Regions from separate parts of the Rhizobium sp. AG207R genome, predicted to be linked through region 3. Evidence: predicted binding sites of a transcription regulator. Region 3 holds the regulator's gene; each other region holds the start of a gene.
The links. The regulator PhoB, encoded in region 3, activates phosphate uptake and scavenging genes when phosphate is short. The targets are predictions, from matches to a motif close to TGTCATNNANCTGTCAT.
Positions count from the first base shown of each region.

Region 1: the regulator PhoB is predicted to act here: its motif matches at 3,423-3,439, upstream of JJQ51_RS30705 (DUF1045 domain-containing protein).
Region 2: the regulator PhoB is predicted to act here: its motif matches at 7,644-7,660, upstream of JJQ51_RS14595 (alkaline phosphatase).

Region 1 covers NZ_JAEPVT010000017.1:90,850-100,577, reverse strand. The annotation lists gene polA (DNA polymerase I) at 1-509, shown strand, start outside; gene JJQ51_RS33005 (immunity protein Imm33 domain-containing protein) at 472-810, shown strand; gene phnN (phosphonate metabolism protein/1,5-bisphosphokinase (PRPP-forming) PhnN) at 832-1,437, opposite strand; gene JJQ51_RS30710 (alpha-D-ribose 1-methylphosphonate 5-triphosphate diphosphatase) at 1,434-2,573, opposite strand; gene JJQ51_RS30705 (DUF1045 domain-containing protein) at 2,589-3,275, opposite strand; gene phnE (phosphonate ABC transporter, permease protein PhnE) at 3,465-4,811, opposite strand; gene phnE (phosphonate ABC transporter, permease protein PhnE) at 4,820-5,800, opposite strand; gene phnD (phosphonate ABC transporter substrate-binding protein) at 5,883-6,794, opposite strand; gene phnC (phosphonate ABC transporter ATP-binding protein) at 6,890-7,744, opposite strand; gene JJQ51_RS30680 (pyridoxamine 5'-phosphate oxidase family protein) at 7,969-8,523, opposite strand; gene JJQ51_RS30675 (DapH/DapD/GlmU-related protein) at 8,614-9,231, opposite strand; gene phnL (phosphonate C-P lyase system protein PhnL) at 9,228-9,728, opposite strand, start outside.
Region 2 covers NZ_JAEPVT010000005.1:443,122-452,849, reverse strand. The annotation lists gene JJQ51_RS14630 (carbohydrate ABC transporter permease) at 1-373, shown strand, start outside; gene JJQ51_RS14625 (ABC transporter ATP-binding protein) at 404-1,471, shown strand; gene JJQ51_RS14620 (LLM class flavin-dependent oxidoreductase) at 1,537-2,640, opposite strand; gene JJQ51_RS14615 (winged helix DNA-binding protein) at 2,767-3,324, shown strand; gene JJQ51_RS14610 (ABC transporter permease) at 3,331-4,623, opposite strand; gene JJQ51_RS14605 (ABC transporter ATP-binding protein) at 4,620-5,306, opposite strand; gene JJQ51_RS14600 (hypothetical protein) at 5,311-5,775, opposite strand; gene JJQ51_RS14595 (alkaline phosphatase) at 5,850-7,604, opposite strand; gene JJQ51_RS14590 (Lrp/AsnC family transcriptional regulator) at 7,905-8,384, shown strand; gene JJQ51_RS14585 (SAM-dependent methyltransferase) at 8,528-9,244, shown strand; gene JJQ51_RS14580 (TerC family protein) at 9,414-9,728, shown strand, end outside.
Region 3 covers NZ_JAEPVT010000002.1:674,640-684,367, forward strand. The annotation lists gene JJQ51_RS07230 (Hsp33 family molecular chaperone) at 1-578, opposite strand, end outside; gene argF (ornithine carbamoyltransferase) at 627-1,544, opposite strand; gene JJQ51_RS07240 (aspartate aminotransferase family protein) at 1,618-2,817, opposite strand; gene JJQ51_RS07245 (GcrA family cell cycle regulator) at 3,242-3,769, shown strand; gene phoB (phosphate regulon transcriptional regulator PhoB) at 3,859-4,542, opposite strand; gene phoU (phosphate signaling complex protein PhoU) at 4,574-5,287, opposite strand; gene pstB (phosphate ABC transporter ATP-binding protein PstB) at 5,338-6,153, opposite strand; gene pstA (phosphate ABC transporter permease PstA) at 6,169-7,503, opposite strand; gene pstC (phosphate ABC transporter permease subunit PstC) at 7,500-8,981, opposite strand; gene JJQ51_RS07275 (substrate-binding domain-containing protein) at 9,044-9,728, opposite strand, start outside.

The sequences.
Region 1 (9,728 bases), on a different contig from region 3:
ACGGCATCTCCGCCTTCGGTCTCGCCAACCAGCTGTCGATCGAGCGCTCGGAAGCCGGTGACTACATCAAGAGGTATTTCGAGCGCTTCCCCGGCATCCGCGATTACATGGAAGGCACCAAGCAGGCCGCTCGCGACAAGGGCTATGTCGAGACGATTTTCGGCCGCCGCATCCATTTCCCGGAAATTCGCTCCTCCAACCCCTCCGTCCGCGCCTTTAACGAACGCGCCTCGATCAACGCGCCGATCCAGGGTTCGGCGGCTGATGTCATCCGCCGCGCCATGATCAAGATGGAGCCGGCGCTAGCTTCGGCCGGCTTGGGCGATCGCGTCCGCATGCTCTTGCAGGTGCACGACGAACTGATCTTCGAAGTCGAGGATGCCGATGTCGAGCGCACCACGCCGATCATTGTCTCGGTCATGGAAAACGCTGCCATGCCGGCGGTTGATATGGCCGTGCCGCTGAAGGTCGATGCGCGCGCCGCCCACAATTGGGATGAGGCGCACTGAGCGGAAGCGATCTGGAACCGGTCAAACCGGAATCCGAGCCGGAAGACATGGTGGCCGTCGCCTTATCGACGATAGGCCGCATGCCGATTATGGCGTGCGGCAGGCCATGCCGAAGGGCGGAACCGTCAGCTGGTTCTTCTATTGCGGTGAATATTCCGACGCCGAAGACTTTTACCAGCCTGTTCACACAGCCCACCTAAGCGAGCTGTTGCCTGGCGTAGTCAAATACCTCCGGCTTCCGGTCGGAACGCGGTTCATCATCGACGATCAGGGTTATGAGGATGTGTGGCGGGTCGAATGATCTTCGATTGTCGCCATCAGACTATTTGCGGACCAGCGTTTCCAGGACGGAAATAATGGCGCGTTCGGCCTCTTCGAGCGTGCCGCTATTGTCGATATCGGCGACGTCGTAGCTGCCCTGAACGGTCAGTGCGCTTCTCTCCAGACGCTTCAGCACATCTTCGCGGCTCTCGCGTCCGCGCGCCATCAGTCGTTCGGCCAGCACTTCGCGGGACGCCGTGATGTTGATGACCTTCAGCCGCGGAAATGCGGCCTGGAAGCGGTGAAGCGCCGAGCGCGAGCCATTGGCGATGACCAGATTGCCGCGAGCGAGTTCATCGGTGACTTCAGCCGGAATGCCGTATTTCAGCCCATGCGCCTCCCAGGAAACGGCAAAGGCGCCGGCTTGCTCCATTCCATCGAAGTCAGCTTCGGAAACGCTTCTGTGGTCTTCATTGCCGGCATCGCCGTCCCGCGTGATGACGCGGCGGACGAAATGCACGTCAGACCGGCCGGCAAAATGCCGGGCGGCCAGATTCATCAGTGTATCCTTGCCGGCGCCGCTCGGCCCGACAACGACGGCCAGCGTGCCTGCTGTCGCATCCGTCAGGCCGAGGTTAGCCGGCTTGATCTTGGTTTCCGGGCTCATGCGACCCGCCGCCCTTCTCGCCAGACGGAGCGCGTGACCGGCACGCCGTGATCGCGGCGAACGCGCACGAGATCCGCCCGCAGCCCTTCGGCAATGCGGCCGCGGTCATTGAGACTGACCGTCTTTGCCGGCGTCGCCGTCACCATGGCAATCGCCTGCGGCAGCGAAATGCCCTCAACCTCATCAGCCAAGATGAAGGGTGCATGCAGCAGGCTGAGTGGCACATAGTCGGAAGACAGCACGTCAAGGACGCCGAGTTCGGCCAGATCGCGGGCGGCGATATTGCCCGAATGCGACTTGCCGCGGACGATGTTCGGCGCGCCCATCAGCACGCTCATGCCGGCGCCGTGCGAAGCCTTGGCGGCATCGATACTGGTCGGGAATTCGGCGAGGCGAACGCCGTAGTTGATGGCTTCGTCGACATGGGCAAGCGTCGCGTCGTCATGGCTGGCAACGGTGATGCCGCGATCGGCGCAGACCTTGGAGATCGCGTCGCGATGCGGCGTAGCATACTTGGCCGATTCCTCCTGGCGCTTGGCGACGAACTTGGCAAAGGCCTCGTCGCTGAGCCCGCGCTTCTTCTGATAGTAGAAGATATACTGATCCATGGTCTGGAACTGGCGCTGACCCGGTGCATGGTCCATCAGCGAGACCAGACGCACGTAAGGGTCCTTCTCGAAATCCTGGAAGTGGTCGAGCACGTTGTCGGAGGAGACTTCGCAGCGCAGATGGATCAGGTGATCGGCGCGCAGGCGATCTTCGCTTTGGGCGGCCTGGATGGCATCGGCCATATCACGCATCTCGCCCTTTTCGAAACCGCCGTCCTCGTCCGAGCCCATGCGTAGGCAGTCGAACACGGTCGTGATGCCCGAGGTGACGATCTGGGCATCATGCGCCTGGATCGCCGCCGTCTTATTCCACCGCACGCCCGGGCGCGGAGAATAGTGCGCCTCGAGATGGTCGGTATGCAGCTCGACCAGACCAGGGATCAGAAAATCGCCCTCGAAATCTTCGCCGATATCGGACTTGCCCTCGGAAATGGCGGCAATGCGACCGTCGCGAATCAGCACGGAACCTTCGACGATCTTGTCTTCGAGGACGATGCGGGCGTTGGAAAGGACGGTTTCTTTGGTCATATCGGCTCTTTCATATTAGGCGCCGGCAAGCGGCAGCCAGGAACGGACGGTAAAGGGAGCACTACGCTCTTCTTCGACGAAGACGGCGAGGCCGGAGATATCGAGCGGCTTGCCGGTATGTTCGGCGAAGCGCTCGGCGAGGATTGCCTGCAATTCGGGCTGACGCTCGGAAGGTACGCGTCCCGTCAGCGTCATGTGGAAGCGGAATTCGTCGTTGACGTAAGGATAGCCCCACCGCAGCAGATTGGCGCGCTGCGGCTCGGTCAGGCCTTCCGGCTTGCGTCGCGCGATATCGTGATCCGACAGCGGCGCGCGGAATGGCTCGAAGGTCTTGACGACGCGCGAGGCGAAATCCTGCAGCGGCTGGTAAACGGAACCGGGAACGAGCGCAAAGAAATGGCCGAGCTGGCCAAGCACCAGCTCCGGAATGGTGAAAGCCTTGGTTTGCGAGGCGAATTCGGCGGCGACTTCGAGGAGATCGCGCTCGGTCACAGAAGCGGCTAGCTCGAACGGCGCCTTCAGCGTGGCATGGAAGCCGTAGCGGCGCGGATCGGCCGTCAGCTCGGCATGACCTTCCGGCAGCGGCGCCATGGCCTTGTCTGAAAAAATCTCATTCGAAAATGCATCGCGGCCCAGCCAGCGGGCAGCGAGAGATGTCAACGGATCGTCTTTGGGCGGCGTGAAATAGAGAGCATAGCGCAAGGCTGCATTCCTTGGAAAAATCGGCTGCGCGAGACACTGTTGGGTGATTTGCGACAAACCGCAAGAGCAGCAAGGCAGCAACGGTTCGAATCCGGCTAAAGCCAGCTTGGCCGCTGCGGTCTTGCCGGCCTGCGCTATCGGATTCCCGTGACAGAATGATGATGCGGAACGATTTTTTCCCGTTCTTTTTTATTTCGTTCGCGTGCCCATCAGCCGAGAGCGCAGGGCGTTGGATGCGGCGTCGAACAGGAAGACAACGATGAGGATCAGCAGCACCATATAGGCGACGTTTTCCCAGTTGGCATTGGTGCGCATTGCTTCCCAAAGTTTGAGGCCGATGCCGCCCGCGCCGACGGCGCCGATGATGGTCGCGCCGCGCACGTTCGATTCCCACTGGTAGAGCGTCTGGCTGACGATGACGGGCACGATCTGCGGCATGATCCCGTAGCGATGCACGAGAATGGTCGGCGAACCGGTGGATTTCACGCCTTCGCGCGGCTTGTTGTCGATGTTCTCGAGGCCCTCGGAATAGAGCTTGCCAAGCGTGCCCGTCTCGGTGAGGAAGATCGCGCCGCTGCCCGCGAGCGGGCCGGGGCCGAAGGCGCGCGTCAGGAACAGCGCCCAGATCAGCATGTCGACCGAACGCAGGAAATCGAAGAAGCGCTTGAGGATCTGGTTGACGAGTCGGCTCGGCGTGATGTTGCGAGCCGCCAGGAAGGCGAGTGGGAAGGCCGCGAGCGAGCCCAGCAGCGTGCCGAGGAAGGCCATGACGATGGTCTGGAACAGCTTGGTCCAGACGTCGCCATGCTGCCATGCGCCATTGTTCCAGATATTGTCGAAGGCCAGCGAGAGATTGGACTGAGCAGGATCGAGCCGCGGCCCCGAAACGATCAGGCTGATGACTTCGCTCGCCGGCTTGTCGAAGAAGGGCGAATGCGTATCGAAGACGAAGTTGGCCCAGCCGATGAACCGCTTGCGGATCTTCACGCGGTCGGTGGAAATGCTGGCGTCGCCTGCAAAGCCGAGATTGACGAGAATATTGTCGTCATAGACGGTCATCCAGCTTGGAACGGGCTCGGAACCGACGATTTTCGGCACATCGCCGGCAATATCGATCGGAATCGTGATGCCATGCGCGGTCACGATGGCCTGCGTCTTGGTGACGGTTACCGTGCGGCTTGTGCCGCTGACAGAAACGGTCATGCTGCCATCGGGATTGGTCTTCACCCAGTCCGGGTTTGGATTATCGCCCAGGGGCGAAAAGCGCGGATATTTGATGCTGATCTTGTCTCCGGAGATGCGGAATTCCGGCTGCACGTCATAGCTCACCCATTCGCTGAGATAGATGCCGACGCGCTCCCAATGCGCTTCCGAAATGACCTTCGGCAGGTCGAAGAACCACACGGCATAGATGCCGTAGAGGATGACGCCGATGAAGATCATCAGCGCGCCGAAGCGCTGGCGGAAGGACCGGTGAAGAACTTCCGGGTAACGCGCTTCGATTTCCTGCATGCGGCCGGCGTCGATGACGGACATGGATAACCTCAATGCTGCAAAAGGAAGGCATGCTCGCCGACGAGGCGGCGGCGGAGCCATGCGGAAAACTGGTCGACGGCGATGATCGTCAGGAAGAGAAGCAGCACCAGCGCCAATGTCTTGGCGCCGAAACCGCGTGAAATCGCAAGTTTGAGCTCCTCGCCGATGCCGCCGCCGCCGACGGCGCCGATGATGGTTGAGGCGCGAACGTTGATCTCCAGACGCAGCAACGCGTAGGACATGAAGTTCGGCAGCACTTGCGGCAGGGCGGCAAAGCGCACGCGCTCGCTCCAGCTCGCGCCGACGGCACGCATGCCTTCGTCAGGCTTCATGTCGATATTCTCGACCACTTCGTAGAAGAGCTTGCCAAGCGCGCCGATCGTATGCAGGCCGACGGCGATGATCGCGGCGATCGGGCCGATCGACAAGATCGCCGAAAACAGGCCGGCGATGACGATTTCCGGAAAGGCGCGCAGAAGTTCCATGATGCGCTTCGTCACCAGCCGGATCGGATGGGACGGCGACATGTTGCGGGCGGCAAAGAAGCTCAAGGGTACGGCAAAGACGAAGCCGATGATGGTCGATACCAGTGCCACGTTGATCGTGATGATCATCAGCTCGAAATATTCGGGGATATAGAAATCGCCCCAGACATAGACGCGACCGAGCGGGAAATTGAATTCCTCGCCGCCGGCGCCATTCGCCCCGTTCGGGCTCGGCAGGTCGAAGAGCGCGCGGTAGACGTCGGCCCAGTCCTTCGGAATGAGCCAGCTCAGGAAATCGAAGAGATGCGGCAGGCGGTCAAAGAAATGCCCGGCGTTGTTTTCGTCGGCGAAGCGCACCGAGCTGACGAAGGCGACGAGCAGGATCACGAGACCGATGCCGGTGTAGAAGCGGCGCTTGGCCACCATCTTGCTCCAGGCGTCGCCGATCTCCTTGGCGCTCTGTGGCGCGCTTTGCATGTTCGGGTGCGTATCGGCGATCGTCATGAAATCCTGCCCTTGTGAATAGCAAAGGGTGTGAATAGCAAAAGGGCGGCCGTTGCCGGCCGCCCAATTATAGGAATGCGGATCAGCCGCCGATGGCAGCCTTACGAACGTCGATGACGGCGTTGTAGAAGTCCGGAGTAACCTTGACGTAGCCCTTGAAGTCGCCGCCTTCGATGGCGTTGAAGCACTTGGCGTCAGCCGTCGGGAGCTTCATGAAGAAGTCCGTCAGCTTCGTCTGCCATTCGGTGCCGAGAGCGTTGCGAACGACGAGCGGGCCGTTCGGGATCAGCGGCGAACGCCAGACTTCGACGAGCTTGTTCGGATCTACGGCGCCCTTGTCGACTTCCTTGCGGAAGGTACCGGAGGTGAAGCCGTCCTTGAAATCGCCAACACCCGAGGAGTCGTCGACAGCAACATCGACCTTGCCGTCGTAAGCGGCGAGCAGGTTGTTCTCATGGCCGCCATTAAACTGGGTCGAGCCGAAGAACTTGTCGTTCGGCACGCCGGTGGTCTTCGGAATCTGCGTCAGCGGAACAAGGTAGCCCGAGGTGGAGTCCGGGTCGGCGTAGCCGAGCTTCTTACCCTTGGCGTCCATGATCGTCTTGATGCCGGAAGACTTGAGGGCGAGGCCGATCGAGTAGTAGCCGGTCGAACCGTCGGTCTGCTGCGTCGTCAGGATCGGGGTAACGGCCTTCGGGTCCTTGATGGCGACGGCTGCGTAGCCGGACGCGCCGAGTTCGGCGAAGTCGAGCGTGCCGCCGAGCAGGCCCTGGATAACGCCGTTATAGTCGGCGGCCGGGAACAGCGAAACCTTCTCGAAACCGAATTCCTTCTTCAGGTGGTCGGAAAGGCAGGCGTAATTGCGCAGGCGATCGGCTTCGTTTTCGCCGCCGAGAATGCCGATGCGCAATTCCTTGAGGTCTGCTGCGTTGGCAGCAGCGCCGACTGCGAGCGCAACAAGCGCCGTAGCGGCAAAGAGTGCTTTCTTCAACATGGGTTCGTCTCCTGATTAACCGGTGTCCCCGGATGTCTTCGGTCTGATAGAAGAAATGCGCCCTTGACGCGGGCCTTCGATCCCGGCCGTCCCTCTCAGAGACCGGCCAGTGCCAGCGGTTGCGGGCCGGCAGATTCAGTCGCCGCGGCTTGCACGGCTGGATCGGCAATGTTGATCGATGTCGACGTCATGGTCTCGTCGATGCCGGCGCCGTCCTTGTCGGTGCCGTAGATTTCCTTGACGGCGGCTGCCGTCAGATCGGCCGGCTTGCCGTCGAAGACGACTTTGCCGGCCGCCATGCCGACGATGCGTTCGCAGTAGTTGCGCGCCGTATCCAGCGTATGCAGATTGGTGATGACGGTGATGCCTTCGCGCTCATTGATATCGCGCAGCGCATCCATGACGATCTTGGCGTTCAGCGGATCGAGCGAGGCGATCGGCTCGTCGGCCAGCATCATCTTCGGCTGCTGCATCAGGGCACGGGCGATGGCAACGCGTTGCTGCTGGCCGCCGGAAAGCGTGCCGGCCATCTGCAGTGCCGTCTGCTCGATGCCGAGGCGCTCCAGCGCCGCAATCGCCTCGATGCGCTCCTCGCGGGTGAAGACCGAAAGGAGACTCAGCATCGTCGAACGATGGTTGAGGCGGCCGAGCATGACGTTGGTGAGCACGTCGAGGCGCGGCACCAGATTGAACTGCTGGAAGATCATGGCGCAATCGCGCTGCCAGCTGCGCAGTGCACGACCGGTCAGCTTGGAGACTTCGGTGCCGGAGAAATGAATGGAGCCGGAACTCGGATCGGCCAGACGGTTGATCATGCGCAGCAGCGTCGACTTGCCGGCGCCGGAACGGCCGATGACGCCGACCATCTGTCCCTGCGGTATGTCCAAAGTCACGGAATCGACGGCGAGCTTGTTACCAAACCGGCGTGAGACATTCCTGAGTTCGAACATAGTGCTTCCCTTTCGCGGCTCCCGGGCTGCAGAAATTTCAGCGGTACCGGTGCTAAGAACGGGCGCGTGCCCCTGTCTCGAAAGGAGTTTCGAGGGGGCTGGCGCCAACCACAAGGCAACCGATTAGTCCCGCTTCATGAAGCTCCAATGTCAGTTTTGTGTAACTGCTGTTACAATTCCCGGCGATTTTGCAAGATTAGCCGGCTGAGAGCTTTCCTTTAAGTTTAGCCGTCAAACATGCCGGTCGGCAGACCGTCTATGCTGAAGCTGTTCTTCTCGCGCCGGTATTCCTCGATGCCGTCGGGACCCTTGGCTTTCGCCCATTGGTCCAGGCTCGGCCGTTCGCCTTCATAGCTGAAGAGCGGTACGCCGAAACCACAGGACGTTTGTACGAGATCGAAGTCCAGCCATACGATCTGCCGTGCGCCGAGCGGTTCTTCGCCCTCATAGTGATCGTGCAGCAATTCGCGATATTCGGGTGTCGATCGATGGATGATCCGGCCGCGGCCATAGAGGCGCAAGATCATCGGCGGCCCTTCGACGGCGCAGAACATGATCGTCAGCCGTCCGTCGGCCTTCATATGCGCAGCGGTCTCGTTGCCACTGCCGGTGCGGTCGAGATAGATGGCGGTGTTCGGAGAGATGATGCGCAGGCACTGTGTCTCGCGGGGCGAAACATTGACACGGGAATCCGATGTTGCGGATGCCGTGAAGAAGATGTGTTGCCGCGCGATGAAATCGCGCAGCCGACCGTCGATGCTGGAAAACTGCTTTGCCATGAAAACTCCTCTCGATCCCGCATTGAAAGGACCGGCTAAGCTGGATCGCTTGTCAGCGCCTTGCAAGTCCGATGAGGGTGGAAACCGTTCTCAGGCTTCGTAGCGATCCAGAAATTCCTCCGCCGAAAGGGCGCGGAAATCCGCAAGCGCTGTGCGCAGGCGATCGTGATCCCAATCCCACCATGAAAGCTTGTCCATGCGCGCGCCGACCTCGGACGTGAAACGCTCGCGGATCAGCTTGGCCGGCACACCGCCGACGATGGTGTAGGGAGCAACGTCCTTGGAAACGACGGCGCCGGCTCCGATGACGGCACCATTGCCGACTGTCACGCCGGGCAGCACGGTCGCACCATGCCCGATCCAGACGTCATGGCCGATCACAACCCGGTTGTCGCGCCGCCAGGTGAAGAAATCCGTCTCCATATCGGCATCCGGCCAGTAGTCGGCGGCGCGATAGGTGAAGTGGTGCAGGGTCGCGCGCCATGTCGGATGGTTGGTGGCATTGATGCGCACGGCGGCGGCAATGTTCACGAACTTGCCGATCGTCGCACACCAGACCGCACCATCCTGCATGATGTAGGAATAGTCGCCCATCTCGACTTCATCGATGCGGCAGCGGTCGGAGACTTCGGTATAGCGGCCGAGCGTCGAATTGTTGACGCTGGCCGAGGGGCTGATGAAGGGTGGTTCGCCCAATTTGCGGCTCATGCGGCGGCCTTCCGCGGCGAGAACTGCGAGACATCGAGAATGCGGCTGCCGACAGCTTCGCGCACTTCCTCGTCATGGAAGATGCCGAGAAGGGCGACGCCGGCCTCCTTCTTCTGCTCGATCATGTCGACGACGACGGCCCGGTTACGGGCGTCGAGCGACGCCGTGGGCTCGTCGAGCAGCAGGATGGCGTGATCGGTGATGAAGCCGCGGGCGATGTTGACGCGCTGCTGCTCGCCGCCGGAAAAGGTGGCGGGCGGCAGCTGCCAGAGTTCCCTAGGCAGGTTCAGCCGTGCGAGCAGTTCCGCTGCCCTGTCGCGGGCATCGGTCACGCTCACACCGCGAGCGAGCAGCGGCTCGGCGACGACGTCGATGGCAGCAACACGCGGCACGGTGCGCAGGAACTGGCTGACATAGCCCATGGTCTGGCGGCGGACGTCGAGCACGGTACGCGGATCGGCTGTCGCAAGATCGACGATCCTGCCCTTGTGCGTGAC
Region 2 (9,728 bases), on a different contig from region 3:
CCTGATGCGGCAGTTCTTCCTCTCCATTCCCATGGAACTCGAGGAAGCCGCCAGGATCGACGGCGCGTCCCGCCTACGCATCCTCGTCAGCATTATCGTGCCGCTATCCATGCCAGCGATCGGGCTTCTGTCACTCTTCACCTTCATTGGACAATGGAACAACTTCCTCTGGCCGCTGATCGTCATGACGGGTGCCGACAATGCTACCCTGCCGGTCGGCCTCACCCTGTTCCAGACGCAGCAAGGTACGCAGTGGAACTATCTGATGGCGGGTGCGACGCTTTCCATGCTTCCGGGCATCTTCCTCGCGATCATCCTGCAGAAGCTCATCTACAACAGCATCGCCCTCAATGCGGGCATGGGCGGTCGCTGAAGCGCCCGCCGAATTTTGGGAGAGATATCCATGGCGAAACTGACCATTCGCAATGCCATCAAACGCTACGGCGCGCTTGAAGTGCTGCACGGCGTCTCCGTCGCCGCACAGGATGGAGAATTCGTGGTGCTTGTCGGACCCTCGGGCTGCGGCAAATCCACCCTGCTGCGGATGATCGCCGGGCTGGAAGGCATCAGCGACGGCGAGATCGAAATCGGCGATCGTATCGTCAATGATCTCGAACCCAATGAGCGCGATATCGCCATGGTGTTCCAGTCCTATGCGCTCTATCCGCACATGACCGTGCGCGACAACATGGCCTTTTCTCTGAAGCTCGCGCGCCGCAGCCGCCAGGAAATTGAGCAAAAGGTGAACGATGCCGCAGCGATCCTCGATCTCGCCGCCCTGCTCGATCGCTATCCCCGGCAATTGTCCGGTGGCCAGCGCCAGCGCGTGGCGATGGGGCGCGCCATCGTCCGCAACCCCGCCGTCTTCCTCTTCGACGAACCGCTGTCCAATCTCGATGCTAAGCTGCGCGTGCAGATGCGCACCGAGATCAAGACGCTGCACCAGCGGCTTGGCACCACCATGGTCTACGTGACGCACGACCAGATGGAGGCCATGACCATGGCCGACCGTATCGTCGTCATGCGCGGCGGCCATATCGAGCAGATCGGCTCACCGCTTGACATCTACGACGCGCCTGCCAACAGCTTCGTCGCCGGCTTTATCGGATCGCCGTCGATGAATTTTATCGACGGCCTCGTCACCGACTTAAACGGGACGTTGGGGCTGCAGGACGCGCAAGATCTGCATTGGCCGCTGCCGGAAAGCGCCCGCCGCCATCTCGGCCGATCCGTCCAGCTCGGCATTCGCCCGGAACATATTGCCGTCGATACGGATGGCGTGCAGGCCAAAGTCATCATCATCGAACCGACAGGCTCGGACACGCATCTGCAATTGCAGGCCGGCGCGCAATCGATCGTCGCAGCCATCAGGGACCGTCCCACCGTGTCACCCGGCCAGCCAATCCAACTGAAGATCGACCCGGCAAAGACACATCTGTTCGATCCGTCGAATGGCCAGCGCTTGCATTGAGAATGCTTCTCAGCTTGTGGCGGAAGCCCCCGCAGCAACCTTCCCTCCTGATATCCACGATGGATTTAGACCGTCACATGGGGCACTGAAACCGGCTTGCGAATACCGGCCTGTTCGAGCAGCGGAAGAACCCGATCACGGAAATATGGGAATTCGGCATTGTAATCGACAAATGAAATGGTCGTTCCGCTGAAGCCCGCCTTGTGAAGGGCAAGAATACCCTCCGCCACCTGCTCGGGCGTCCCGATGAGCGGGAAACCGCCATGTCCGGCAGCCATCCGGTCCCGGATCAATGCCAGAAGGTCATGCGGAAAGGATTGCGCATGCGCGAATTGCAGGCGCACCAGATTGTCGACTGCCTCCCAATCCGCATTGTCCTTTCCGAAATGCTGCAGATAGTCTCGCGCTTCTCCCTCCGTCGGCCGGCAGACCACATGGGCAAAGGTGAGGACACCCAAATTGCGACCGGCGGCTTTGCCCTGCTGTTTCAACTCCGCGATTTCAGTCGTCGAACGGCTCAGATCTATGGCCGGAGTAAACAGAAAATCTGCATTCCGCACGGCAAAGGAGCGGCCTTGGCCGGAACCTGCAGCGTTGAGGATAGGTGCGCGATGCCCGGGGCGAGGATCGCCAAGTACATTTCTGAGATGAAAGAATTGCCCATCATAGTCAAAGGCCCGATCTCGCTCCCATAGGCTTTTGACGATATCAAACCATTCCTCCGCATAGGCATAGCGGCTTTCATGATCGGCGGGCAGGTCAAGCCCCAACGCTTCGTATTCCGGCTGGTTCCAACCGGCAACTATGTTGAGGCCGATCCGTCCTCTGCTGATTTGATCGATCGTCGCGATTTGCTTGGCGACGACGACTGGATGGTTCGCGGCCGTGTGAATGGTGGCAAAGACGTTAATGTTGTTCGTGCTAGCGAGCAAGCTCGCCGCCCACGTCATCGTTTCCAGCACATTGCCATGAAAATTGGTGTCGCCGCCATATCCGATCCATCGGGCGATCGGCAACATGAAATCGATACCTGCTTCATCCAGCTGCTGGGCCAATTTCAGATTGTTGTCCCAGGAATTGACCCAGCGTTCCGGCACTTTGGTAACGCTCATGCCACTGGAGCAATTGCTGGCGAAGGTGCCGAGCAAAAATTGCCCTGCGGCGAACATCGAGTTCTCCGACATTTCGTTCCCTTTATTTTTTGATATAATTTACGATAGAAATTTTATTTGAAACTTGAAACTTGTCAACTCTCGCCGTCTTGGCGTCACCGCAATATCCCGCAAAGGAAGCATATGAGCACCGAAACCGAAGACCAGAAGGGCCATCCACGCGGCTTGGATCGAAGCTGGCATCTGGCGCAAACACCGCTGCAAGTGGACCTGACCGAATTGGAATTTGCCCTCATGCGCGCGTTCGAAGCGTTCGGACGCTGGCAAACCGAGTGTCTGGCTTCGGTCATTGGACTGGCAGCAAGCGGCCCTGAGAATGCCATGCTCCATATAATTCGCATGCATGATAGGCCTAAATCCATCAAGGATCTCGCGCGCCTGTCCAATCGAGAAGATATCCCGAACATGCAGTACAGCTTGAGAAAGCTGGTCGGTGCAGGACTGGTAGAACGAAGGGGCAGCGGCCGTTCGGGGGTGACATATTCGGTGACAGAAAAAGGTCGAGACGTCACAGATGAATACGCCGCAGTGCGCTCGGCCCTTCTGGTAAAAGCTGTGCAAGGCGTTCCGAACATGGGCCGCCGTTTGGAGGAAGCGTCCAGCACATTGGACTTGATGACCGGGATTTATGAGCACGTGGCCAGAAGCGCAGCGACGCATCGCCGTTTTAAGGACGACTAGACTTTCTTAGGCGCGCAGTGCGGCAGCCGGGCTGGAGCGTAGCGCGCTGAACGCCGGCACGATGGAGATGATCGCGGCAACGGCTGCAAAGCCTCCGACAAGCCAGAGATCATCGAAAGAGAAACCGACGGGCAGGCGCACGGCGGTCGCTGCCGCCAGCCTGACGGAGATAACCAGCGCTGCCGCGTAGCCGAGGGCGATACCGAGCAGGATGCCGGCGGCGAACAGGACGAAGAGCTCGCCCCAGACGAGCGTGATGATCGAGCGGACCGGTGTTCCAAGCGCCCGCAAGGCGCCGATCTGCCGGCGCCGCGAGCCGACATGCATGATGGTGACCAGCACGATCGCGGCAATCACGATCGCCTGGGTCCCAAATGCGATCGCCAGCAGCAGGCTGCGGGCATCGCCGAGCGTTGCATAGAGCCTGGTCAGCACCTCAGCCGGGAAAATGCCGAGTGTCGTACCCGTGCGGTATTCCTGCCGCAGGCGATAAGCATCGGCAATCGTCTTCGGCTTGACCAGAACGGCCGGAACGCCGGGCGTCTGCACGTCGAAATGCTCGTCGAGCGGCGCATTGGCATCAACATGACCGTGCTCATGGTCGTGGCCTTCTTCGCGCCCGTCGTCATGCTGATGCGGCTCGGCTGCGCCATGCACATTGGCTTCGTCGCCATCATCGTCGTGATGGTCCGCGCCATGCATTCCGTGCAACTGCCAGACGGCACGGATCGGCACCAGGATGGCGCGATCCCAGGCTGTTCCCGTCGGCGCCATGCGGCCGGTGATCTTATAGGCGATGGCCGTATGGGTTTCGCCGCCGGTCTCGGCCGTGCCATGCATTGGTTTGACTTCCGCGCCGGTCGGCAAGGCGACATCCGAGCCAACAACCGCTTCGCCGAGACGCGCGAACATCACCCCCTGCGAGAGCGACGGCGAGAGGGACGAAATGAGGCCCGTGGTCGTGCCGACAATCGGATGTCCGTAGGCGGAATCGCCGAAGCCGACCGGTGCCGCCAGTTCGACACGCGAATCACTGGCAAGGCGAGACAGAACGGCACCCTCCATCAGCGGCAATGGCGCCGGCTGCAGGAAAACGGCGGAAAGCGCCAGCTGCGTTTCACTGCCGGCAGCACCGACAAGCAGATCGAACTTTTCCGCGGCGCGTGCGCTGCCGAGGCGAACTGCCCGCTCCTGCAGAGTCACCGTCACGCTCAGCGCGACTGACAGGGCAATCAGCACGACAACCGCTAACGCCCCGCTCCAGAAGCGCCTGAGGTCGGCAAGAATGAAGGTGATCATCGCGCGGCCACCTCCTGGCTGTCTTCCTCGATGCGCCCGTTTGCCAGATTGATGCGGCGGCCAAGGCGCTCGGCAAGTGCAGCGTCATGCGTGACGACGACAAGCGTCGTCCCCTCCTCGGCCGAAAGCTGCAGCAAAAGCTCCGCGACATCACTACCCGCCTGACGATCGAGGCTGGCGGTCGGCTCGTCGGCAACGATGACGCCGGGACGCGACAGCAGTGCGCGGGCAACGGCAACACGCTGCATCTCGCCGCGTGACAAGGTTTCGATCTTCTGCTGCGGTCGGGCGATACCGGTGACAGACAGCAGATAAAGTGCGCGTTCCCGCTCCTTGGCCGTAAGGCGCCGCGTCAGCTTGATCGGCAGCACGACATTCTCGAAGGCGGACAGGCCGGGAAAGAGATGAAAATCCTGCATGATAAGGCCGATATTGCGGGCGCGGAACGCATCGCGCCGGCCGGACGACAGGCGTGTGATCTCCGTGCCGCTCCAGGATATGCTGCCATTACCGACATCTTCCAAGCCGGTAATGGCGTTGACGAACGTGCTTTTGCCGGAGCCTGAAGCACCGGTGATCGCAAGCCTGCCGCCCGCCGGCAGATGGAAGCGGTCGATGGCGAGAACCGGCGCGGCCAGGCCGGGAAACTGCATTTCAAGACCGGAGATATCGAGCGCAAGCATGTGTTCAGACGGTCCTGAACGATGCGTCGCGGAGACGCAGCTGGCTGATGAATCCGGTTTCCGGATCGGTCCACGAGCCAAATTCCAGCACGCCCCGCGCCGTGATTGGCGCGTTGTACTGCACGAATGTCTGCTTGGAAGAGAGATAGACGACCATGATGTTGTCGGGCCAATCGGCATCGGAAGAGCAGAACGGGCAGAGCGACATCGGGATTTCCGTGAGCACGAAGAAAGCGGCCTCGGCCTTCAATGGCGGCGCCATGAAGCCATTGATGGCGACTTCCCTGCCGCTCAGCTGCTTCACCTTGTCGGAAAATTCGAGCCCGAGTGGGCCGAAGCTCTTATAGAGTTCGCCGAAGCCCAATGTCTCGGCGGCATTCGCACGTGCCGCAATGCCCATGACCGGCAAAATCGCGGCAGCGGCCAAGAAGCCCCGACGATTGATGGTGGCGATCCTGTCCCCGGACATCGCATATCCTCATGAAAGGTGAACAGACAGGCAGCCTCGAAGCCGCCTGTCATGGTCATACGATCTGTAACAACTTACATCTTTTCGGAGCCGAACGCGAAAGTATCGGCCAGCACACGGTAGACATCGCTCTGTTCCATGTAGCCACGGAAGCCTTCGGCGCCGGGACCAGCCGCCTGCAGCACGACATCATCGACGGCGTGGACACCGCTGTCCTCGTCCCGCGGAATGTTGCCCTGCACGAAGACGGCACCGGGCACGTCCTTATAGGCTTCATTGGCGACGTATTCCTTCTTCTCGTTCTGAACAGCCGGCACGAAAGGACCATCGAGCTTCGGGCGGAAGGTCTCGTAGTGGTCCGGACCATTGTTGGCGGCCATGAACAGGCGACGCGAAACGTCGACGCGATCCGGATAGCCGTCGCCATCCTTGTCCTCATAGTTCGGGAAGCCGGCAGCCGCATAGGTGCCGACCTTCTCGCGCATCTCGGTGCCCTTCTTTTCGTCATCGACGGTGCCGATGATCGAAACGCCATGCGTGTGGTCGCCGGTGACGACAACAAGCGTATCCGGATTCTTGGCCTGAAACTCGCGGGCGACGGCAACGGCCTTGTCGAACTCGATGGTTTCGACCAGAGCGCGATCCCAGTCGAGCGGATGGCTCATCTTGTCGATGGAGGCACCTTCCACCACCAGGAAGAAGCCGTCCGGGTTCTTGGCAAGCTTATCGAGCGCGACCTTGGTCATGTCGACCAAGCCCGGCTGGTTCGGAAACTTGTCGACGGTGCCCTTCTTCAGGAATTCACGATCGAGCGTGACGTCAAGGTTGCCGGTGTGGAAGAGACCAAGCAGCTTGTCCTGGTTGGAGCCGGCAGCCGCCGCCAGTTCGTTCTTGTCGGTCGCAACGGCATAGCCGGCATCCTTGAAGAGCGCGATATAGTCCTTGTCGTCCTTGCGTTTGGAGCCAGGAACGCTCTTCGCCAGGAAATAGGCCGAGCCGCCGCCGAGCAGGACATCCGGCTTGACGTCGTACATCATGCCGACGATCTCCGCCTTGTCGCCGCGCTTGCGGGTATGGGAAACGAGCGCTGCCGGCGTCGCATCTTCGACTTCGGCCGTGGTGACGATGCCGAGCGACTTCTTGCCGGTGCGGCGCAACGCCTCGCCGATCGTTTCGACCTTCGGGTCGTCCAGGCTTGCCGGCGTACGGTCGGCGTAGACGCCGAGGGCGTTGACGGCCGACTTGTGGCCGGTCATGTAGGCCGACATGGTATTGGCGCTGTCGGTGGCAATCGCAGAGGTCGAGGAGGTGCCGATGAAGGCGACCGGCGGGATATCGTCCATGGCAAGACGGCCATTGGCCTTTCCTTCGGTCATGCCCTTGGACATGATGCGGGCGCCGGTTCGGTGTGCAACAGAGAGGCCGTCGCCGAGCAGGAAGATGATGTTCTTGGCCTTCGGCGTGGCCGACGTGCCATAGACATCCCAGTTGACGGACTTCTTCTCGTCGCCGGCCGAAACCTCGACCTTGTACTGGCCGGGCTTTGCGAGCTTGATGCCGCGCAGGATCAGGGCCGATCCGAGTACCTTGTCTTCAGCGCCCTTCTCTTCTGCGACGAAATCAGCCGCCTTGCCGAAAACCGCGTCGTAGCTTTCGCCGTTGACCGTGACCTTCACGTCTTCCGGCTTGACGACCTTGTTGAATTCCACCTTGAAATCGAACGGAGAGCCGGCAAGTACCGTTGCCCGGTCCAACGGATAGACTGTCGCTGCATGGGCTGCGCCGGACATCAAGGCCGCAGACATCATGGCGAGAAGAAGTTTACGCATTTATACCCCCTGCGTTTGGTTGCTTCCCGCTCCCCACTTATAAAAGCCAGATGACAATCACGTAAAATGGAGTCAACTTTCTCAACCGCTAATTCCAAAACGACGATCGGTAAGTAAGATTGATTGTGTGTGCCGCATCTAAAATGCCAGCCGAACCTACGGACCTTCTTTCCAATTCGACACAATCCGCGCAACCTTCGTCATGCAAGCTAAGCCGACATTCATGATGTCAAACTTGCCATCCTCATAAGATAAGCGAATACTACACACGCTTCGTGAGGATTCTCAGAGTTTTGTGCAATGGATGAACAGCTCGACAAATTGGATCTGCGTCTGCTGGAGGAGCTTCAGAAAGACAGCAGACTGACGAACAACGAGCTCGGCGAGCGCATTGCGCTTTCGCCGTCGCAATGCTCGAGGCGACGCACGAGGCTGGAGGCAGAAGGCTATATTCGCAGCTACCAGGCCAATCTCGACCGGCAGAAGCTGGGGCTGGACATGCTCGTCGTCATCTCGGTGACGCTTGCCACCCACAACAGGGATAATGCCCGCCGGTTTTCGCAGCTCATCAACGGTCTGCCGGAGGTGCTGGAAGCCTATGCGCTGACAGGAGAAATGGACTATCACCTGAAGGTCGCCACCCGCGGGCTTACCGATCTCTCCCGTTTCGTCAACGACGTGCTGCTTCCGCATGAATCGGTCCAGCATGTGAAGACGGCAATCGTCCTCGATACTCTCAAGACCTTCGAAGGATTTCCGATCGCCCTGCCGCAAGGCTGACATGGCGGCGCCGACGTTCGATGATCGTTGTTGCGCGCCCTTGCCCTACCGGGCATCATGGGCAAGTTTTGAGGGCTTGCTTTCGGCGCATGCAGCCTTTCCAATCACGCCAAAGACAATATCCTTGGCGAGGACAGGCTTGCATGACCGGCACGGACGTACAGACGCGGCATTTCGAAGAATTTGCCGAAGTTCTGCTCAGATGTAATCATCTATACCATCCCAGCAACGATTCCATTGCCTTGCGCAATGCTGTCGAAAGCAGGCGCCAGATCGAGATATTCGACTATAGTCGTTCCGCCGATGCCTTCACGCGTGCGTTCGGAATGCGAAATTCACTGAAGTGCCTGCAGGTACTTACCAGCCTCGAAGCAACGGTCCACAAATATAGAAGGGTATGCGATCTCGGCTGCGGCTCGGGCGCCTTCAGCCTTGCCTTTGCCTATCTTGCCGGAAATCCCGAGCTCGAGGTTTACGGGCTGGACATATCCGAACATCAGCTCGCTCTCGCCAGGGAGCTGATGTCAGCGGCTGGCCTGCCGGGACGTTTCCAGTTCGAGCAACGAAGCCTGCCGGCGCAGATCGGGTATCTTCCCGACCTGACAATCTCCTCTTACTGGTTTTGTGAAAATGAGCATGTGATCGACGATCCGCTGCTGTTCGACCTTGTGGCCGGACAGGAGATATTGATCGTCGATTATGAAACGATCATCGGCCGCATCGCGACCTGTCTTCCGAAGGGATTCCATATTCTCGCGCGGCATACCGCCCAGGTCGAAATTCCTCCCGCCCTGGCTGATTTCGTCGCGCAGGAAAGGGCAAGCGTTTACGGCATCCATATCGGTCGAACCAACCCTTAGACGCTACGTGACATTGTCGTCTTTGCAAAATGCACGCAAACCCTTGAAACGCCGACGTCGGCTTCCCAGCTATTGGCCAACCCGCTGGTCCGGGCCCCTCTGGTGAGAGCCGTCGGCGCTCTCGCGATGTCGGACCTTTCCGACACCGCGCCGACAGGGGTTTTCCGACATGGAAACGTCTTTGCTCTTCGTGGAGTGGCTGGGAAAGCCGCTCTGGATGTGGGTAAGCTTCCTTGCGCTCGTCATCGCCATTCTCTCCTTCGATCTCGGTGTGCTGCATAAGGAAAACAAGGAGATCGGTGTCGGCGAGAGCATCAAACTCTCCGTTCTCTACATCACGCTCGGCCTCGCCTTCGGCGGCTGGGTATGGTGGTATCTCGGTGCCGATTCCGGCCTGGCCTACATGACGGGCTTCGTCGTGGAAAAGACGCTGGCTCTCGACAACGTCTTCGTCATTGCCCTCATCTTCGCTTTCTTCGCCGTG
Region 3 (9,728 bases):
CAGCGGTGACGCGGCTTGCCGTTCTCATCACGGTCGAAAAGTTCTGCCGCCCCCAGACGCACGCGCGTCGGGATCTGCTCCGACTGACGGAAATAGGTGCCGGCAATCTCTTCGAGCGAGGCGCCATCAAGCGCGACAATGCCCTGATAGGGCTGGCTGAAACGGCCCTGATCGATGGTGAAGGCGAGGACGCCCTTGCCGAGCAGCTGTTCCGGCTCGGTCCGGCCTTCGGCGACTGCCTTTTCCAGTGCTTCTTCGTCGAAACGGGCATAGGCGCGAACGTTTTCCGGCGTCGTGAAATCGGCAACCAGAAGGTCGACGGGACCGTCGCCCTTGGTCTGTACGGTAAACTTGCCTTCGAATTTCAGCGACGTGCCAAGCAGGACGGTCAGGACGATGGCCTCCGCCAGAAGGCGTGCAACCGGCGTCGGATAGTCATGCCGGGCAAGGATCGCGTCCAGCAGCGGACCGAGCTGTACGGCACGGCCGCGCACGTCCAGACCTTCCACCTGGAAGGGAACGACATGATCGTCACCGGCGAAATCAAACTGACCCAGCGTTGCGGCATTTTCGGCCATTGCTTTACTCCTACTGCGCCCGCGCCCTTGAGACGCGGTTTAATATCTTCAGATCGCGCCCAGGCACCAAGCAAGAATCGACTTTTGCGCATGAAGGCGGTTTTCCGCCTCATCGAAGACAACGGATTGCGGGCCATCGATCACCTCGTCCGTCACCTCCTCCCCGCGATGAGCAGGCAGGCAATGCATGAACAAAGCGTCTTTGCCGGCCTGTGCCATCAAAGCCTTGTTGACCTGATAGGGCTGGAAGACGTTGTGACCGCGTGCCCGGTGCTCCTGATTCATGGAAACCCAGGTATCGGTTACCACGCAATCGGCGCCGGCGACCGCACGGTCTGCATCATGCGAGAGCATGATTTCGGCGCCCTCGTTGCGGGCCCAGTTCAGATAGTGATCCTTCGGCTCAGAACCAAGGGGTACCGCCATATTCATGCGATAGCCGAAGCGTGCCGCACCCTCGATCAGCGAATGCAGCACGTTGTTGCCGTCGCCCGTCCAGGCAAGCGTCTTGCCCTTGATCGGGCCGCGATGCTCCTCGAACGTCATGATATCCGCCATGATCTGGCAGGGATGCGTATCGTCGGTCAGCGCGTTGATGACCGGAACGGTCGCATGTTCCGCTAGCTCCAGCAGGCGCGAATGATCGGTCGTGCGGATCATGATCGCATCGACATAGCGCGACAGCACCTTGGCCGTATCGCCGATCGTTTCGGCGCGGCCAAGCTGCATTTCGGTGCCGGAGAGGAACAGCGTCTCGCCGCCCAACTGTCGCATGCCGACATCGAACGAAACGCGGGTTCGGGTGGACGGCTTCTCGAAGATCATCGCCAGCATCTTGCCGGCGAGCGGCTTGTCGGCAGTGCCGGCCTTCTGCGCGCTCTTTCGCACGATCGCGTCATCGATGATGTTGCGCAGATCGGCAGCCGGAACGGCAGAGAGGTCGAGAAAGTGTTTCGGAGAAGCCATGTCCTTACCTGTGCTCCAGAAAAAACAATAACGCCCGCGTGGGGCAGGAACGCCCCGTCAGCGGGCGTTGAACTCAAGCCGATTTCTTGGTGCGGGCAGCGCGCGCACGCTCGGCGGCACGCTCCAGGCGGGCAAGACCTTCGCGTGCTTCTTCGGCGGTGACGACCAGCGGCGGCAGAAGGCGGATGACGTTATCGCCGGCCGGCACGCCGAGCAGATGCTCGGCACGGATAGCCTGCAGCAGCTCTGCCTGCGGAATGGCCGCCTTGATGCCGAGCATCAGACCTTCGCCGCGAACGTCCTCGATGATGTCAGGAAAACGATCCTTGAGCGAGGCGAGCCCCTGGCGGAAGACCAGCGAGACATCGCGCACATGCTGCAGGAAGCCTTCGGCAAGCACGATATCGAGAACGGCATTTCCGACCGCCATGGCGAGCGGATTGCCGCCATAGGTGGAACCGTGGGTGCCTGCCTTCATGCCTGAGGCGGCTTCTGCCGTCGCAAGGCATGCACCGAGCGGGAAACCGCCGCCGATGCCCTTGGCGACAGCCATGATATCAGGCTTGATGCCGGCCCATTCATAGGCGAAGAGCTTGCCAGTGCGGCCGACGCCACACTGTACTTCGTCGAGGATCAGCAGCAGGCCATGTTCGTCGCAGATCTCACGCAGCCCGCGCAGGAATTCGTTGGTGGCCGGACGGATGCCGCCCTCGCCCTGAACCGGCTCGATCAGGATTCCGGCCGTCGCATCCGTGATGGCGGCGCGCACGGCATCGAGATCGCCGAATTGTACCTGATCGAAACCCGGTGCCTTGGGTCCGAAGCCCTCGATATACTTCTCCTGGCCGCCGGCGGCGATGGTCGCGATGGTGCGGCCGTGGAAGGCGCCCTCGAAGGTGATGATGTGGAACTTTTCGGGATGCCCCTTGGCGAATTGATAGCGCCGCGCCGTCTTGATGGCGCATTCCAGCGCCTCGGCGCCCGAATTGGTGAAGAATACCTTGTCGGCGAAGGTCGCTTCCGTCAGCCGCTTCGACAGCTTCTCCTGACCGGGCACCTCGTAGAGGTTCGACAGGTGCCAGACCTTGTCGGCCTGGGCCTTCAATTCGGCGACGAGATGAGGATGGGCGTGACCGAGCGAGTTGACCGCGACGCCGGCTGCGAAATCGAGGTAGCGCTCGCCATTTTCGGTGACCAGCCAGACGCCCTCGCCTCGCTCGAACCGTAACGGAGCGCGCATATAGGTGTCATAAAGCGGCGTGGTCTCGGCCATGGCCATATCTCCTGATCACAACTTTAAGGACCGATCGCTTCGATTTGATGAAACGGGTCCGAAAAAATCAAAAATGCCGCCTTGCGGCGGCCCGGGCACTATTGATGTTTTGCATCGCGATGTCAACAAAACTGGCGTTTTAGCAGGTGCGAGATAGCGCTTGCGGGCAAAAGAGATAGGTTCGGCGGCGCCTATTGCAGAAATGCCACGCCTAGGCAGCAAGTTGGGGAAAACCTCGAAATCGATTCCTCAAGATTCTCGCGACTCTTGTCACGGAGTCAGCCTCACACTAGGTTAAAAAGCAATTGCTAGACTGCATGCGGCGGAACTAGTCACCACAATTTTAGAGCGTTTCGCGCCTCGTTCCCATGCGAGGCAATGGTGAGGGATTCTGCCATCGGAAACGCGACAGCGGAGACAGGGCATGAATTGGACAGACGAACGCGTCGAGAAGCTGAAAAAGCTATGGTCCGAAGGGTTGAGCGCCAGCCAGATCGCTGCGCAGCTCGGTGGCGTGAGCCGTAATGCCGTTATCGGCAAGGTGCACCGCCTGAACCTTCCTGGCCGAGCGAAGGCGGGCGGCACGGCAACCGCGACGCGCACGCCAAAGCGCAGTGCCGCGGCTCCCCGCGCAACGACCTACGGCTCGCGCGTCGCTACCCGCACCGTGGTCGCCCGCCAGCAGGGTGCAACCATGCTGAAGGAAGAGATCGAGATAGATTCCGTCAATGAAATTCAGTATCGCCCGGCATCGAACGTCGTCGTTCCGATCTCCCGCCGCCTCGGCCTGACGGAGCTGACGGAACGCACCTGCAAATGGCCGGTCGGGGACCCGCTGAAGGACGACTTCCACTTCTGCGGCAATGACAGCCCGGATTCGTCCCCCTACTGCACCTATCATCAGCGCATGGCCTACCAGCCGGTGCATGACCGCCGTCGCAACAACGGCTGAAAGTTACCGCAAGACAAAGAGAAACGGGCCCCTCGAGGCCCGTTTTTCTATTTCCGCCGCTATTTAGTAACACCCGAGCGGCGAGCCGCTCAGGCTTCCATGGAATAGCCCGCGCCGCGAACGGTGCGGATGACATCCTGCATATTGGAGAAATTGAGCGCCTTGCGCAGACGGCCGACATGGACGTCGACCGTGCGTTCATCGACGTAGATATCGTGCCCCCATACGCCATCGAGCAGCTGCGAACGCGAGAAGACGCGGCCTGGCGAGGACATCAGGAACTCCAGCAGGCGGAATTCTGTCGGCCCCAGCCGGACTTCGCGGCTCTTGCGGTGGACGCGATGGGTTTCGCGGTCCAGCTCGATATCGCCGCAACGCAGCACCGTGGAGAGAACCTCCGGGCGGGCGCGCCGCAGCATCGCCTTGACGCGGGCCATCAGCTCCGGCGTCGAGAACGGCTTGACGACGTAATCGTCCGCGCCGGTCGAAAGTCCGCGCACGCGCTCGCTTTCCTCGCCGCGAGCCGTCAGCATGATGATCGGCAAGCGCTCCGTCTCCGGCCGCATACGCAGCCGGCGGCAGAGCTCGATGCCGGACACGCCGGGGAGCATCCAGTCGAGGATCAGGAGATCGGGGATGCGCTCCTGGAGACGCAGCTCGGCCTCATCACCTCTGAGGATCGTGTCGACCTCGAAGCCTTCGGCCTCAAGATTGTAGCGCAGCAGAACGCTAAGCGCTTCCTCGTCTTCTACAACAGCAACTCTCGGAACCATGCGCCTATGGTCTCCTTTCTTCGCTTCCAGATTATTCCGTCACTGCGCCGACGGTGTTGGCGGTATCGTCCTTCGGGCGCTCGCCTTCCGGCTGAGCACCGGTCGCCATGTAATAGATCGTCTCGGCGATGTTGGTGGCATGGTCGCCGATGCGCTCGATGTTCTTGGCGCAGAAGAGAAGATGCGTGCAGGTGGTGATGTTGCGCGGATCTTCCATCATGTAGGTCAGCATCTCGCGGAAGAGCGAGGTGTACATGGCGTCGATTTCCTCGTCGCGTTCGCGGATCGACACGGCCTTATCGGGCGAGCGGGTCGCGTAAACATCAAGAACTTCCTTGAGCTGGCTCAGTGCCAGTTCGGAGAGGTGTTCGATGCCACGAGCGAGACGACGCGGCACGCCCGTGCCCTGAACGGCGATGACGCGCTTTGCGGTATTCTTGCCGAGATCACCGACGCGCTCCAGATCGGAGGCGATGCGGATCGAGCCCATGATTTCGCGCAGGTCCGCTGCCATCGGCTGACGACGAGCGATGGTGACGATCGCCTTGTCACCAACTTCGCGCTCGGCATGGTCGAGAACGACGTCGTCGGAGATGACCTTCTGGGCCAGGGCCGCGTCGCTGTTGACGAGAGCGCGTACGCTGTCGCTAACCATCTGCTCGGCCAGGCCGCCCATTTCGGCAATGCGGCGCGTCAGAAACTTCAGGTCTTCGTCATAGGCAGAGAGAATGTGAGTGGAGACCATTTTTCTATCCTCAAGTGAACTGTGTGAAAGGAGCCGCGCGCCTGCCATCATCAACCAAAACGGCCCATGATGTAATCCTGCGTGCGGAAATCGTCGGGATTGGTGAACATCTTATCGGTGTCGTTCTCCTCGACCAGGTGGCCGAGATGGAACATTGCGGTACGCTGCGAGACACGAGCGGCCTGCTGCATGGAATGCGTCACGATGACGATGGTGAAATTCTCCCGAAGCTCGTGGATGAGATCCTCGACCTTGGCGGTTGCGATCGGATCGAGCGCAGAGCACGGCTCGTCCATCAGGATCACCTCCGGGCTGACCGCAACGGCGCGCGCGATGCAGAGGCGCTGCTGCTGGCCGCCCGACAGGCTCGTGCCGGCGTCATGGAGCCGATCCTTCACCTCACCCCAGAGACCGGCCTTCTGCAGACTGGTTTCGACGATATGCTCGAGATCGGCCTTCGAGCGATGCAGGCCATGGATGCGCGGGCCGTAGGCGACATTCTCGTAGATCGACTTCGGAAACGGGTTGGGCTTCTGAAAGACCATGCCGACGCGGGCGCGCAATTCCACGACATCGATGCTGTCGTCGTAGACATCCTGATCGTCGAGCGTGATCTTGCCGGTGACGCGGCAGGTCTCGATCGTATCGTTCATGCGGTTGAGGCAACGCAGGAAGGTGGACTTGCCGCAGCCGGAAGGGCCGATCAGGGCCGTGACCGTATTGGCGCGGATCTTCAGATTGACGTCGAAGAGCGCCCGCTTGTCGCCGTAGAACACAGAAACGTCCTGGCCGATCATCTTGTAAGGGATCGTCGTCATCTTCTTGGCCAAGGCTCTTTCGCTGGCAGCTTCCGTCATCATGTTCATTTCGTGCGCCCTCCCTTACCAGCGCCGCTCGAAGCGGCGGCGCAGCAGGATGGCGCCGATGTTCATCGCGACGAGGAAGAAGAGGAGCACGATGATGGCGCCGGACGTTCTTTCGACGAAGGCCCGCTCGGCTTCGCTCGCCCACATGTAGATCTGCACCGGCAGCGCCGTCGAGGGATCGAGCGGCGATGCCGGATAATTGGCAACGAAGGCGACCATACCGATCAGAAGCAGCGGCGCGGTCTCTCCGAGCGCATGGGCAAGCCCTAGGATCGTGCCCGTCAGAATGCCAGGCATCGCGAGCGGCAGAACATGATGGAAGACCATCTGCATGCGCGATGCGCCAAGACCGAGCGCTGCGCTGCGGATCGACGGCGGCACGGCACGCAAGGCCGAGCGCGTGGCGATGATGATCATCGGCAGCGTCATCAGGCTCAGTACAAGGCCGCCGACCAGCGATGCCGAGCGCGGCAGCCCCATCATGTTGATGAAGACCGAGAGACCCAACAGGCCATAAACGATCGAGGGGACGGCAGCGAGATTGTTGATGTTGACCTCGATCAGATCCGTCAGCCGGTTCTTCGGGGCGAACTCTTCCAGATAGATCGAGGCGGCAACGCCGACCGGCAAGGCAAGTACGAGAACGGTCAGCATCAGGTAGAGCGAGCCGATCAGCGCGACACCAAGCCCGGCGGCTTCCGGCCGGCTCGAATTGCCCGACAGAAAGAGACCGCTGTTGAAGGCCTTATGAAGCGCGCCGCTTTCGCTGAGTTGCTTCATCCATGCGACCTGGCGGTCGGAAATCTTGCGATCCTTCTCGCTGACGGTCAGATCGATCTGCCCCTTGTTGGCGGAATCGATGTTGGCGCTGGCCAGGAATGTGACGCTCTGTGTCGTCCCTATGATAGAGGGGTTGGCAACGACTCTGTCGCGCAACACGATCCTGGCGCTGTCCGACACCATCGCCATCGCCTCGCGTACAAGCGTGCGATTGGCCGGATCGATGCCAAGCGCTTTCACCAACGCATCGCGCACCAGTACGGGGTAATTGGCAGCGATCAGCACCTTCGGATCGTTCATGCGCTTACCCGTCGGGTCGATTACCTTCTCGGTGAATTCGATCGGCAAGGTGATCGAAGTCTGGACAAAGGCGGTATAACCAGTGCGGACCACGGTCGAGACCAGGATGATAAGGAAGACGAGACCGAAGATGACGGCGGTCATCCCATAGGCGCGAAAGCGACGCTCGGCGGCATAGCGCCGCTTGATGCCGATATCTCGGTGCACAGACGCACCCGGCGTCAGACCGCGCGGCATGTTGAGCTGAGAGGAAGATACGACGCCGCTCATTCGTATTGCTCCCTGTATCGACGGACAATGTAGAGCGCATAGACGTTGAGGCACAGCGTCAGGCAGAACAGCGTGATGCCGAGGGCGAAGGCGACGAGCGTCTGCGGCGAGGTGAATTCCAGATCGCCGGTCAGCTGATTGACGATCTTCACCGTGACCGTCGTCATCGGCTCGAAGGGATCGAGCTGCATGCGCGCGGCAACGCCTGCGGCCAGTACCACGATCATGGTTTCGCCGATCGCCCGCGACGCGGTCATCAGCAGCGCGCCGACGATGCCCGGAAGAGCCGCCGGCAGGAGCACGCGCTTGACCGTTTCCGACCGCGTGGCGCCGAGGCCCAAGGAGCCGTCGCGCAGCGAGCGCGGCACCGCCATGATGATATCGTCCGACAGCGACGAAACATAAGGGATAAGCATCACGCCCATGACAAAGCCAGCCGTCAAAACGCTCTGCGCCTCGATGAAGCTTCTGTAGTTTCCGGTCATCAGCCCGTCTATCTCGGCGGAGATATCGCGCAGGAAGGGGCCGACTGTGACAAGGGCGAAGAAGCCGTAGACGATCGTTGGAATGCCGGCCAGAACCTCCAGCATCGGCTTGGCGATGGAACGGACGCGAGCCGAGGCATATTCGGCCATGTAGATCGCGGCAAACAGGCCAATAGGCACGGCAAAGAGCATGGCCACGAGCCCGATATAAATCGTACCTGCCAGGAGCGGGATCAGACCGAAGGTGCCCGAGGTCTGCGCGCCGGCGCCGGTGAAGCGCGGGTCCCAGACGGTGCCGAAGAAGAACTCGCTGGCCGGCACTGCGCTGAAGAAACGCGCCGCCTCCGAAAGCATGGAAACGACGATGCCGACCGTTGTCAGCACCGCAATGGAGGAGGCAACGATCAGAGCTCCGAGAATGACCTGCTCGACCCGGTTGCGGGCGCGAAAACGCGGCGCAATCGCGCGAAGACCATGGACTGCGCAAAGCAACGACAGGACGATCGCCGCTACCGACATGATCATGCGGCTCAATTCACGCATGCCATTATATCTATTCGCGGCCTCGATCATGTAGCCCGTGGGGCGTACGGCGAGTGGAACGCCCTTCTGCGCCAACAGCAACTGAAGATCGGCCTTGCCGCCATCAACGTCGGCAAGCTCCTGGCTATCGAGCATGCGCATGCCACGGGCGATGCTGCGCACCATGCCGTAGCTGAGATTGAGCTCAGCCGGCGGCAGAGACTGAACCTCCTCGGGAAAGGATTTGGTCACCAGGCGGTCGATGACGATGGGACTGACGATCAGCCAGGCGCAGATGAGTGCCAGGGGCGGAAGTACCGCCCATATGGCGGCATAGGCACCGTGATAGCCGAGCCGGGAATGCATGGACGAAGACCTGCCGCCCGACAGCGCAGCCGCCCTCACTCGCCCCAGCACGAAAGCGGAGGCGCCGAAGACCGACAAGCAGAGCAGCAGCAGCGATACACTCATTCCCATTCCCCGGCGAACCCCGGGGCAGCGGAAAGCCGCACCGGTGCCCGACCCTTCAGCAGTCACATGATCTTCCCGCCCGCGAAGTCCTTGCGGATCTGGTCGCGCTCAGCATCCGGCGCCGGCACGAGGCCATATTCCGCCAGCGGGCCGTCCGGTCCGATCATCTGATCGCTCGTGAAGAAATCGACATATTCCTTGAGCCCCGGGACGACACCCAGATGGGCTTTCTTGACGTAGAAGAACAGCGGTCGCGATACCGGATAGGTGCCATCGGCGATCGTCTGGCCCGAGGGTACGATGCCGCTGACGGTGGCGACCTTCAGCTTGTCGGCGTTGTTCTGGAAGAAATACAGGCCGAACACACCGATGCCATGCTTGTTGGCATTAATGCGGGCCAAGGTCTCGGGATAGTCGCCATCGATATCGACTGCGGCGCCATCCTTGCGCACGGCAATGCATTTCTTCGCCTGCTGAGCGGCATCCGAGAATGCTGCCTTGATGACATCGGCCGCGCCGGAAGCCTTGCAGCCGGCAGCAAGCACCTTCTCTTCGAAAACTTCGCGCGTGCCATGCTTCTCGCCCGGAATATAGGCGGCGATTTCAAAATCCGGCAGCGATGGATTGATCTCAGACCACTTCTTATAAGGATTGGCGACGAGCTTGCCGTCGACGACGACCTCGGCAGCAAGCGCCTTGTAGAGATCGACCGGTTCGAACCTGATATCCGGATTGCTCTTGTCGAAG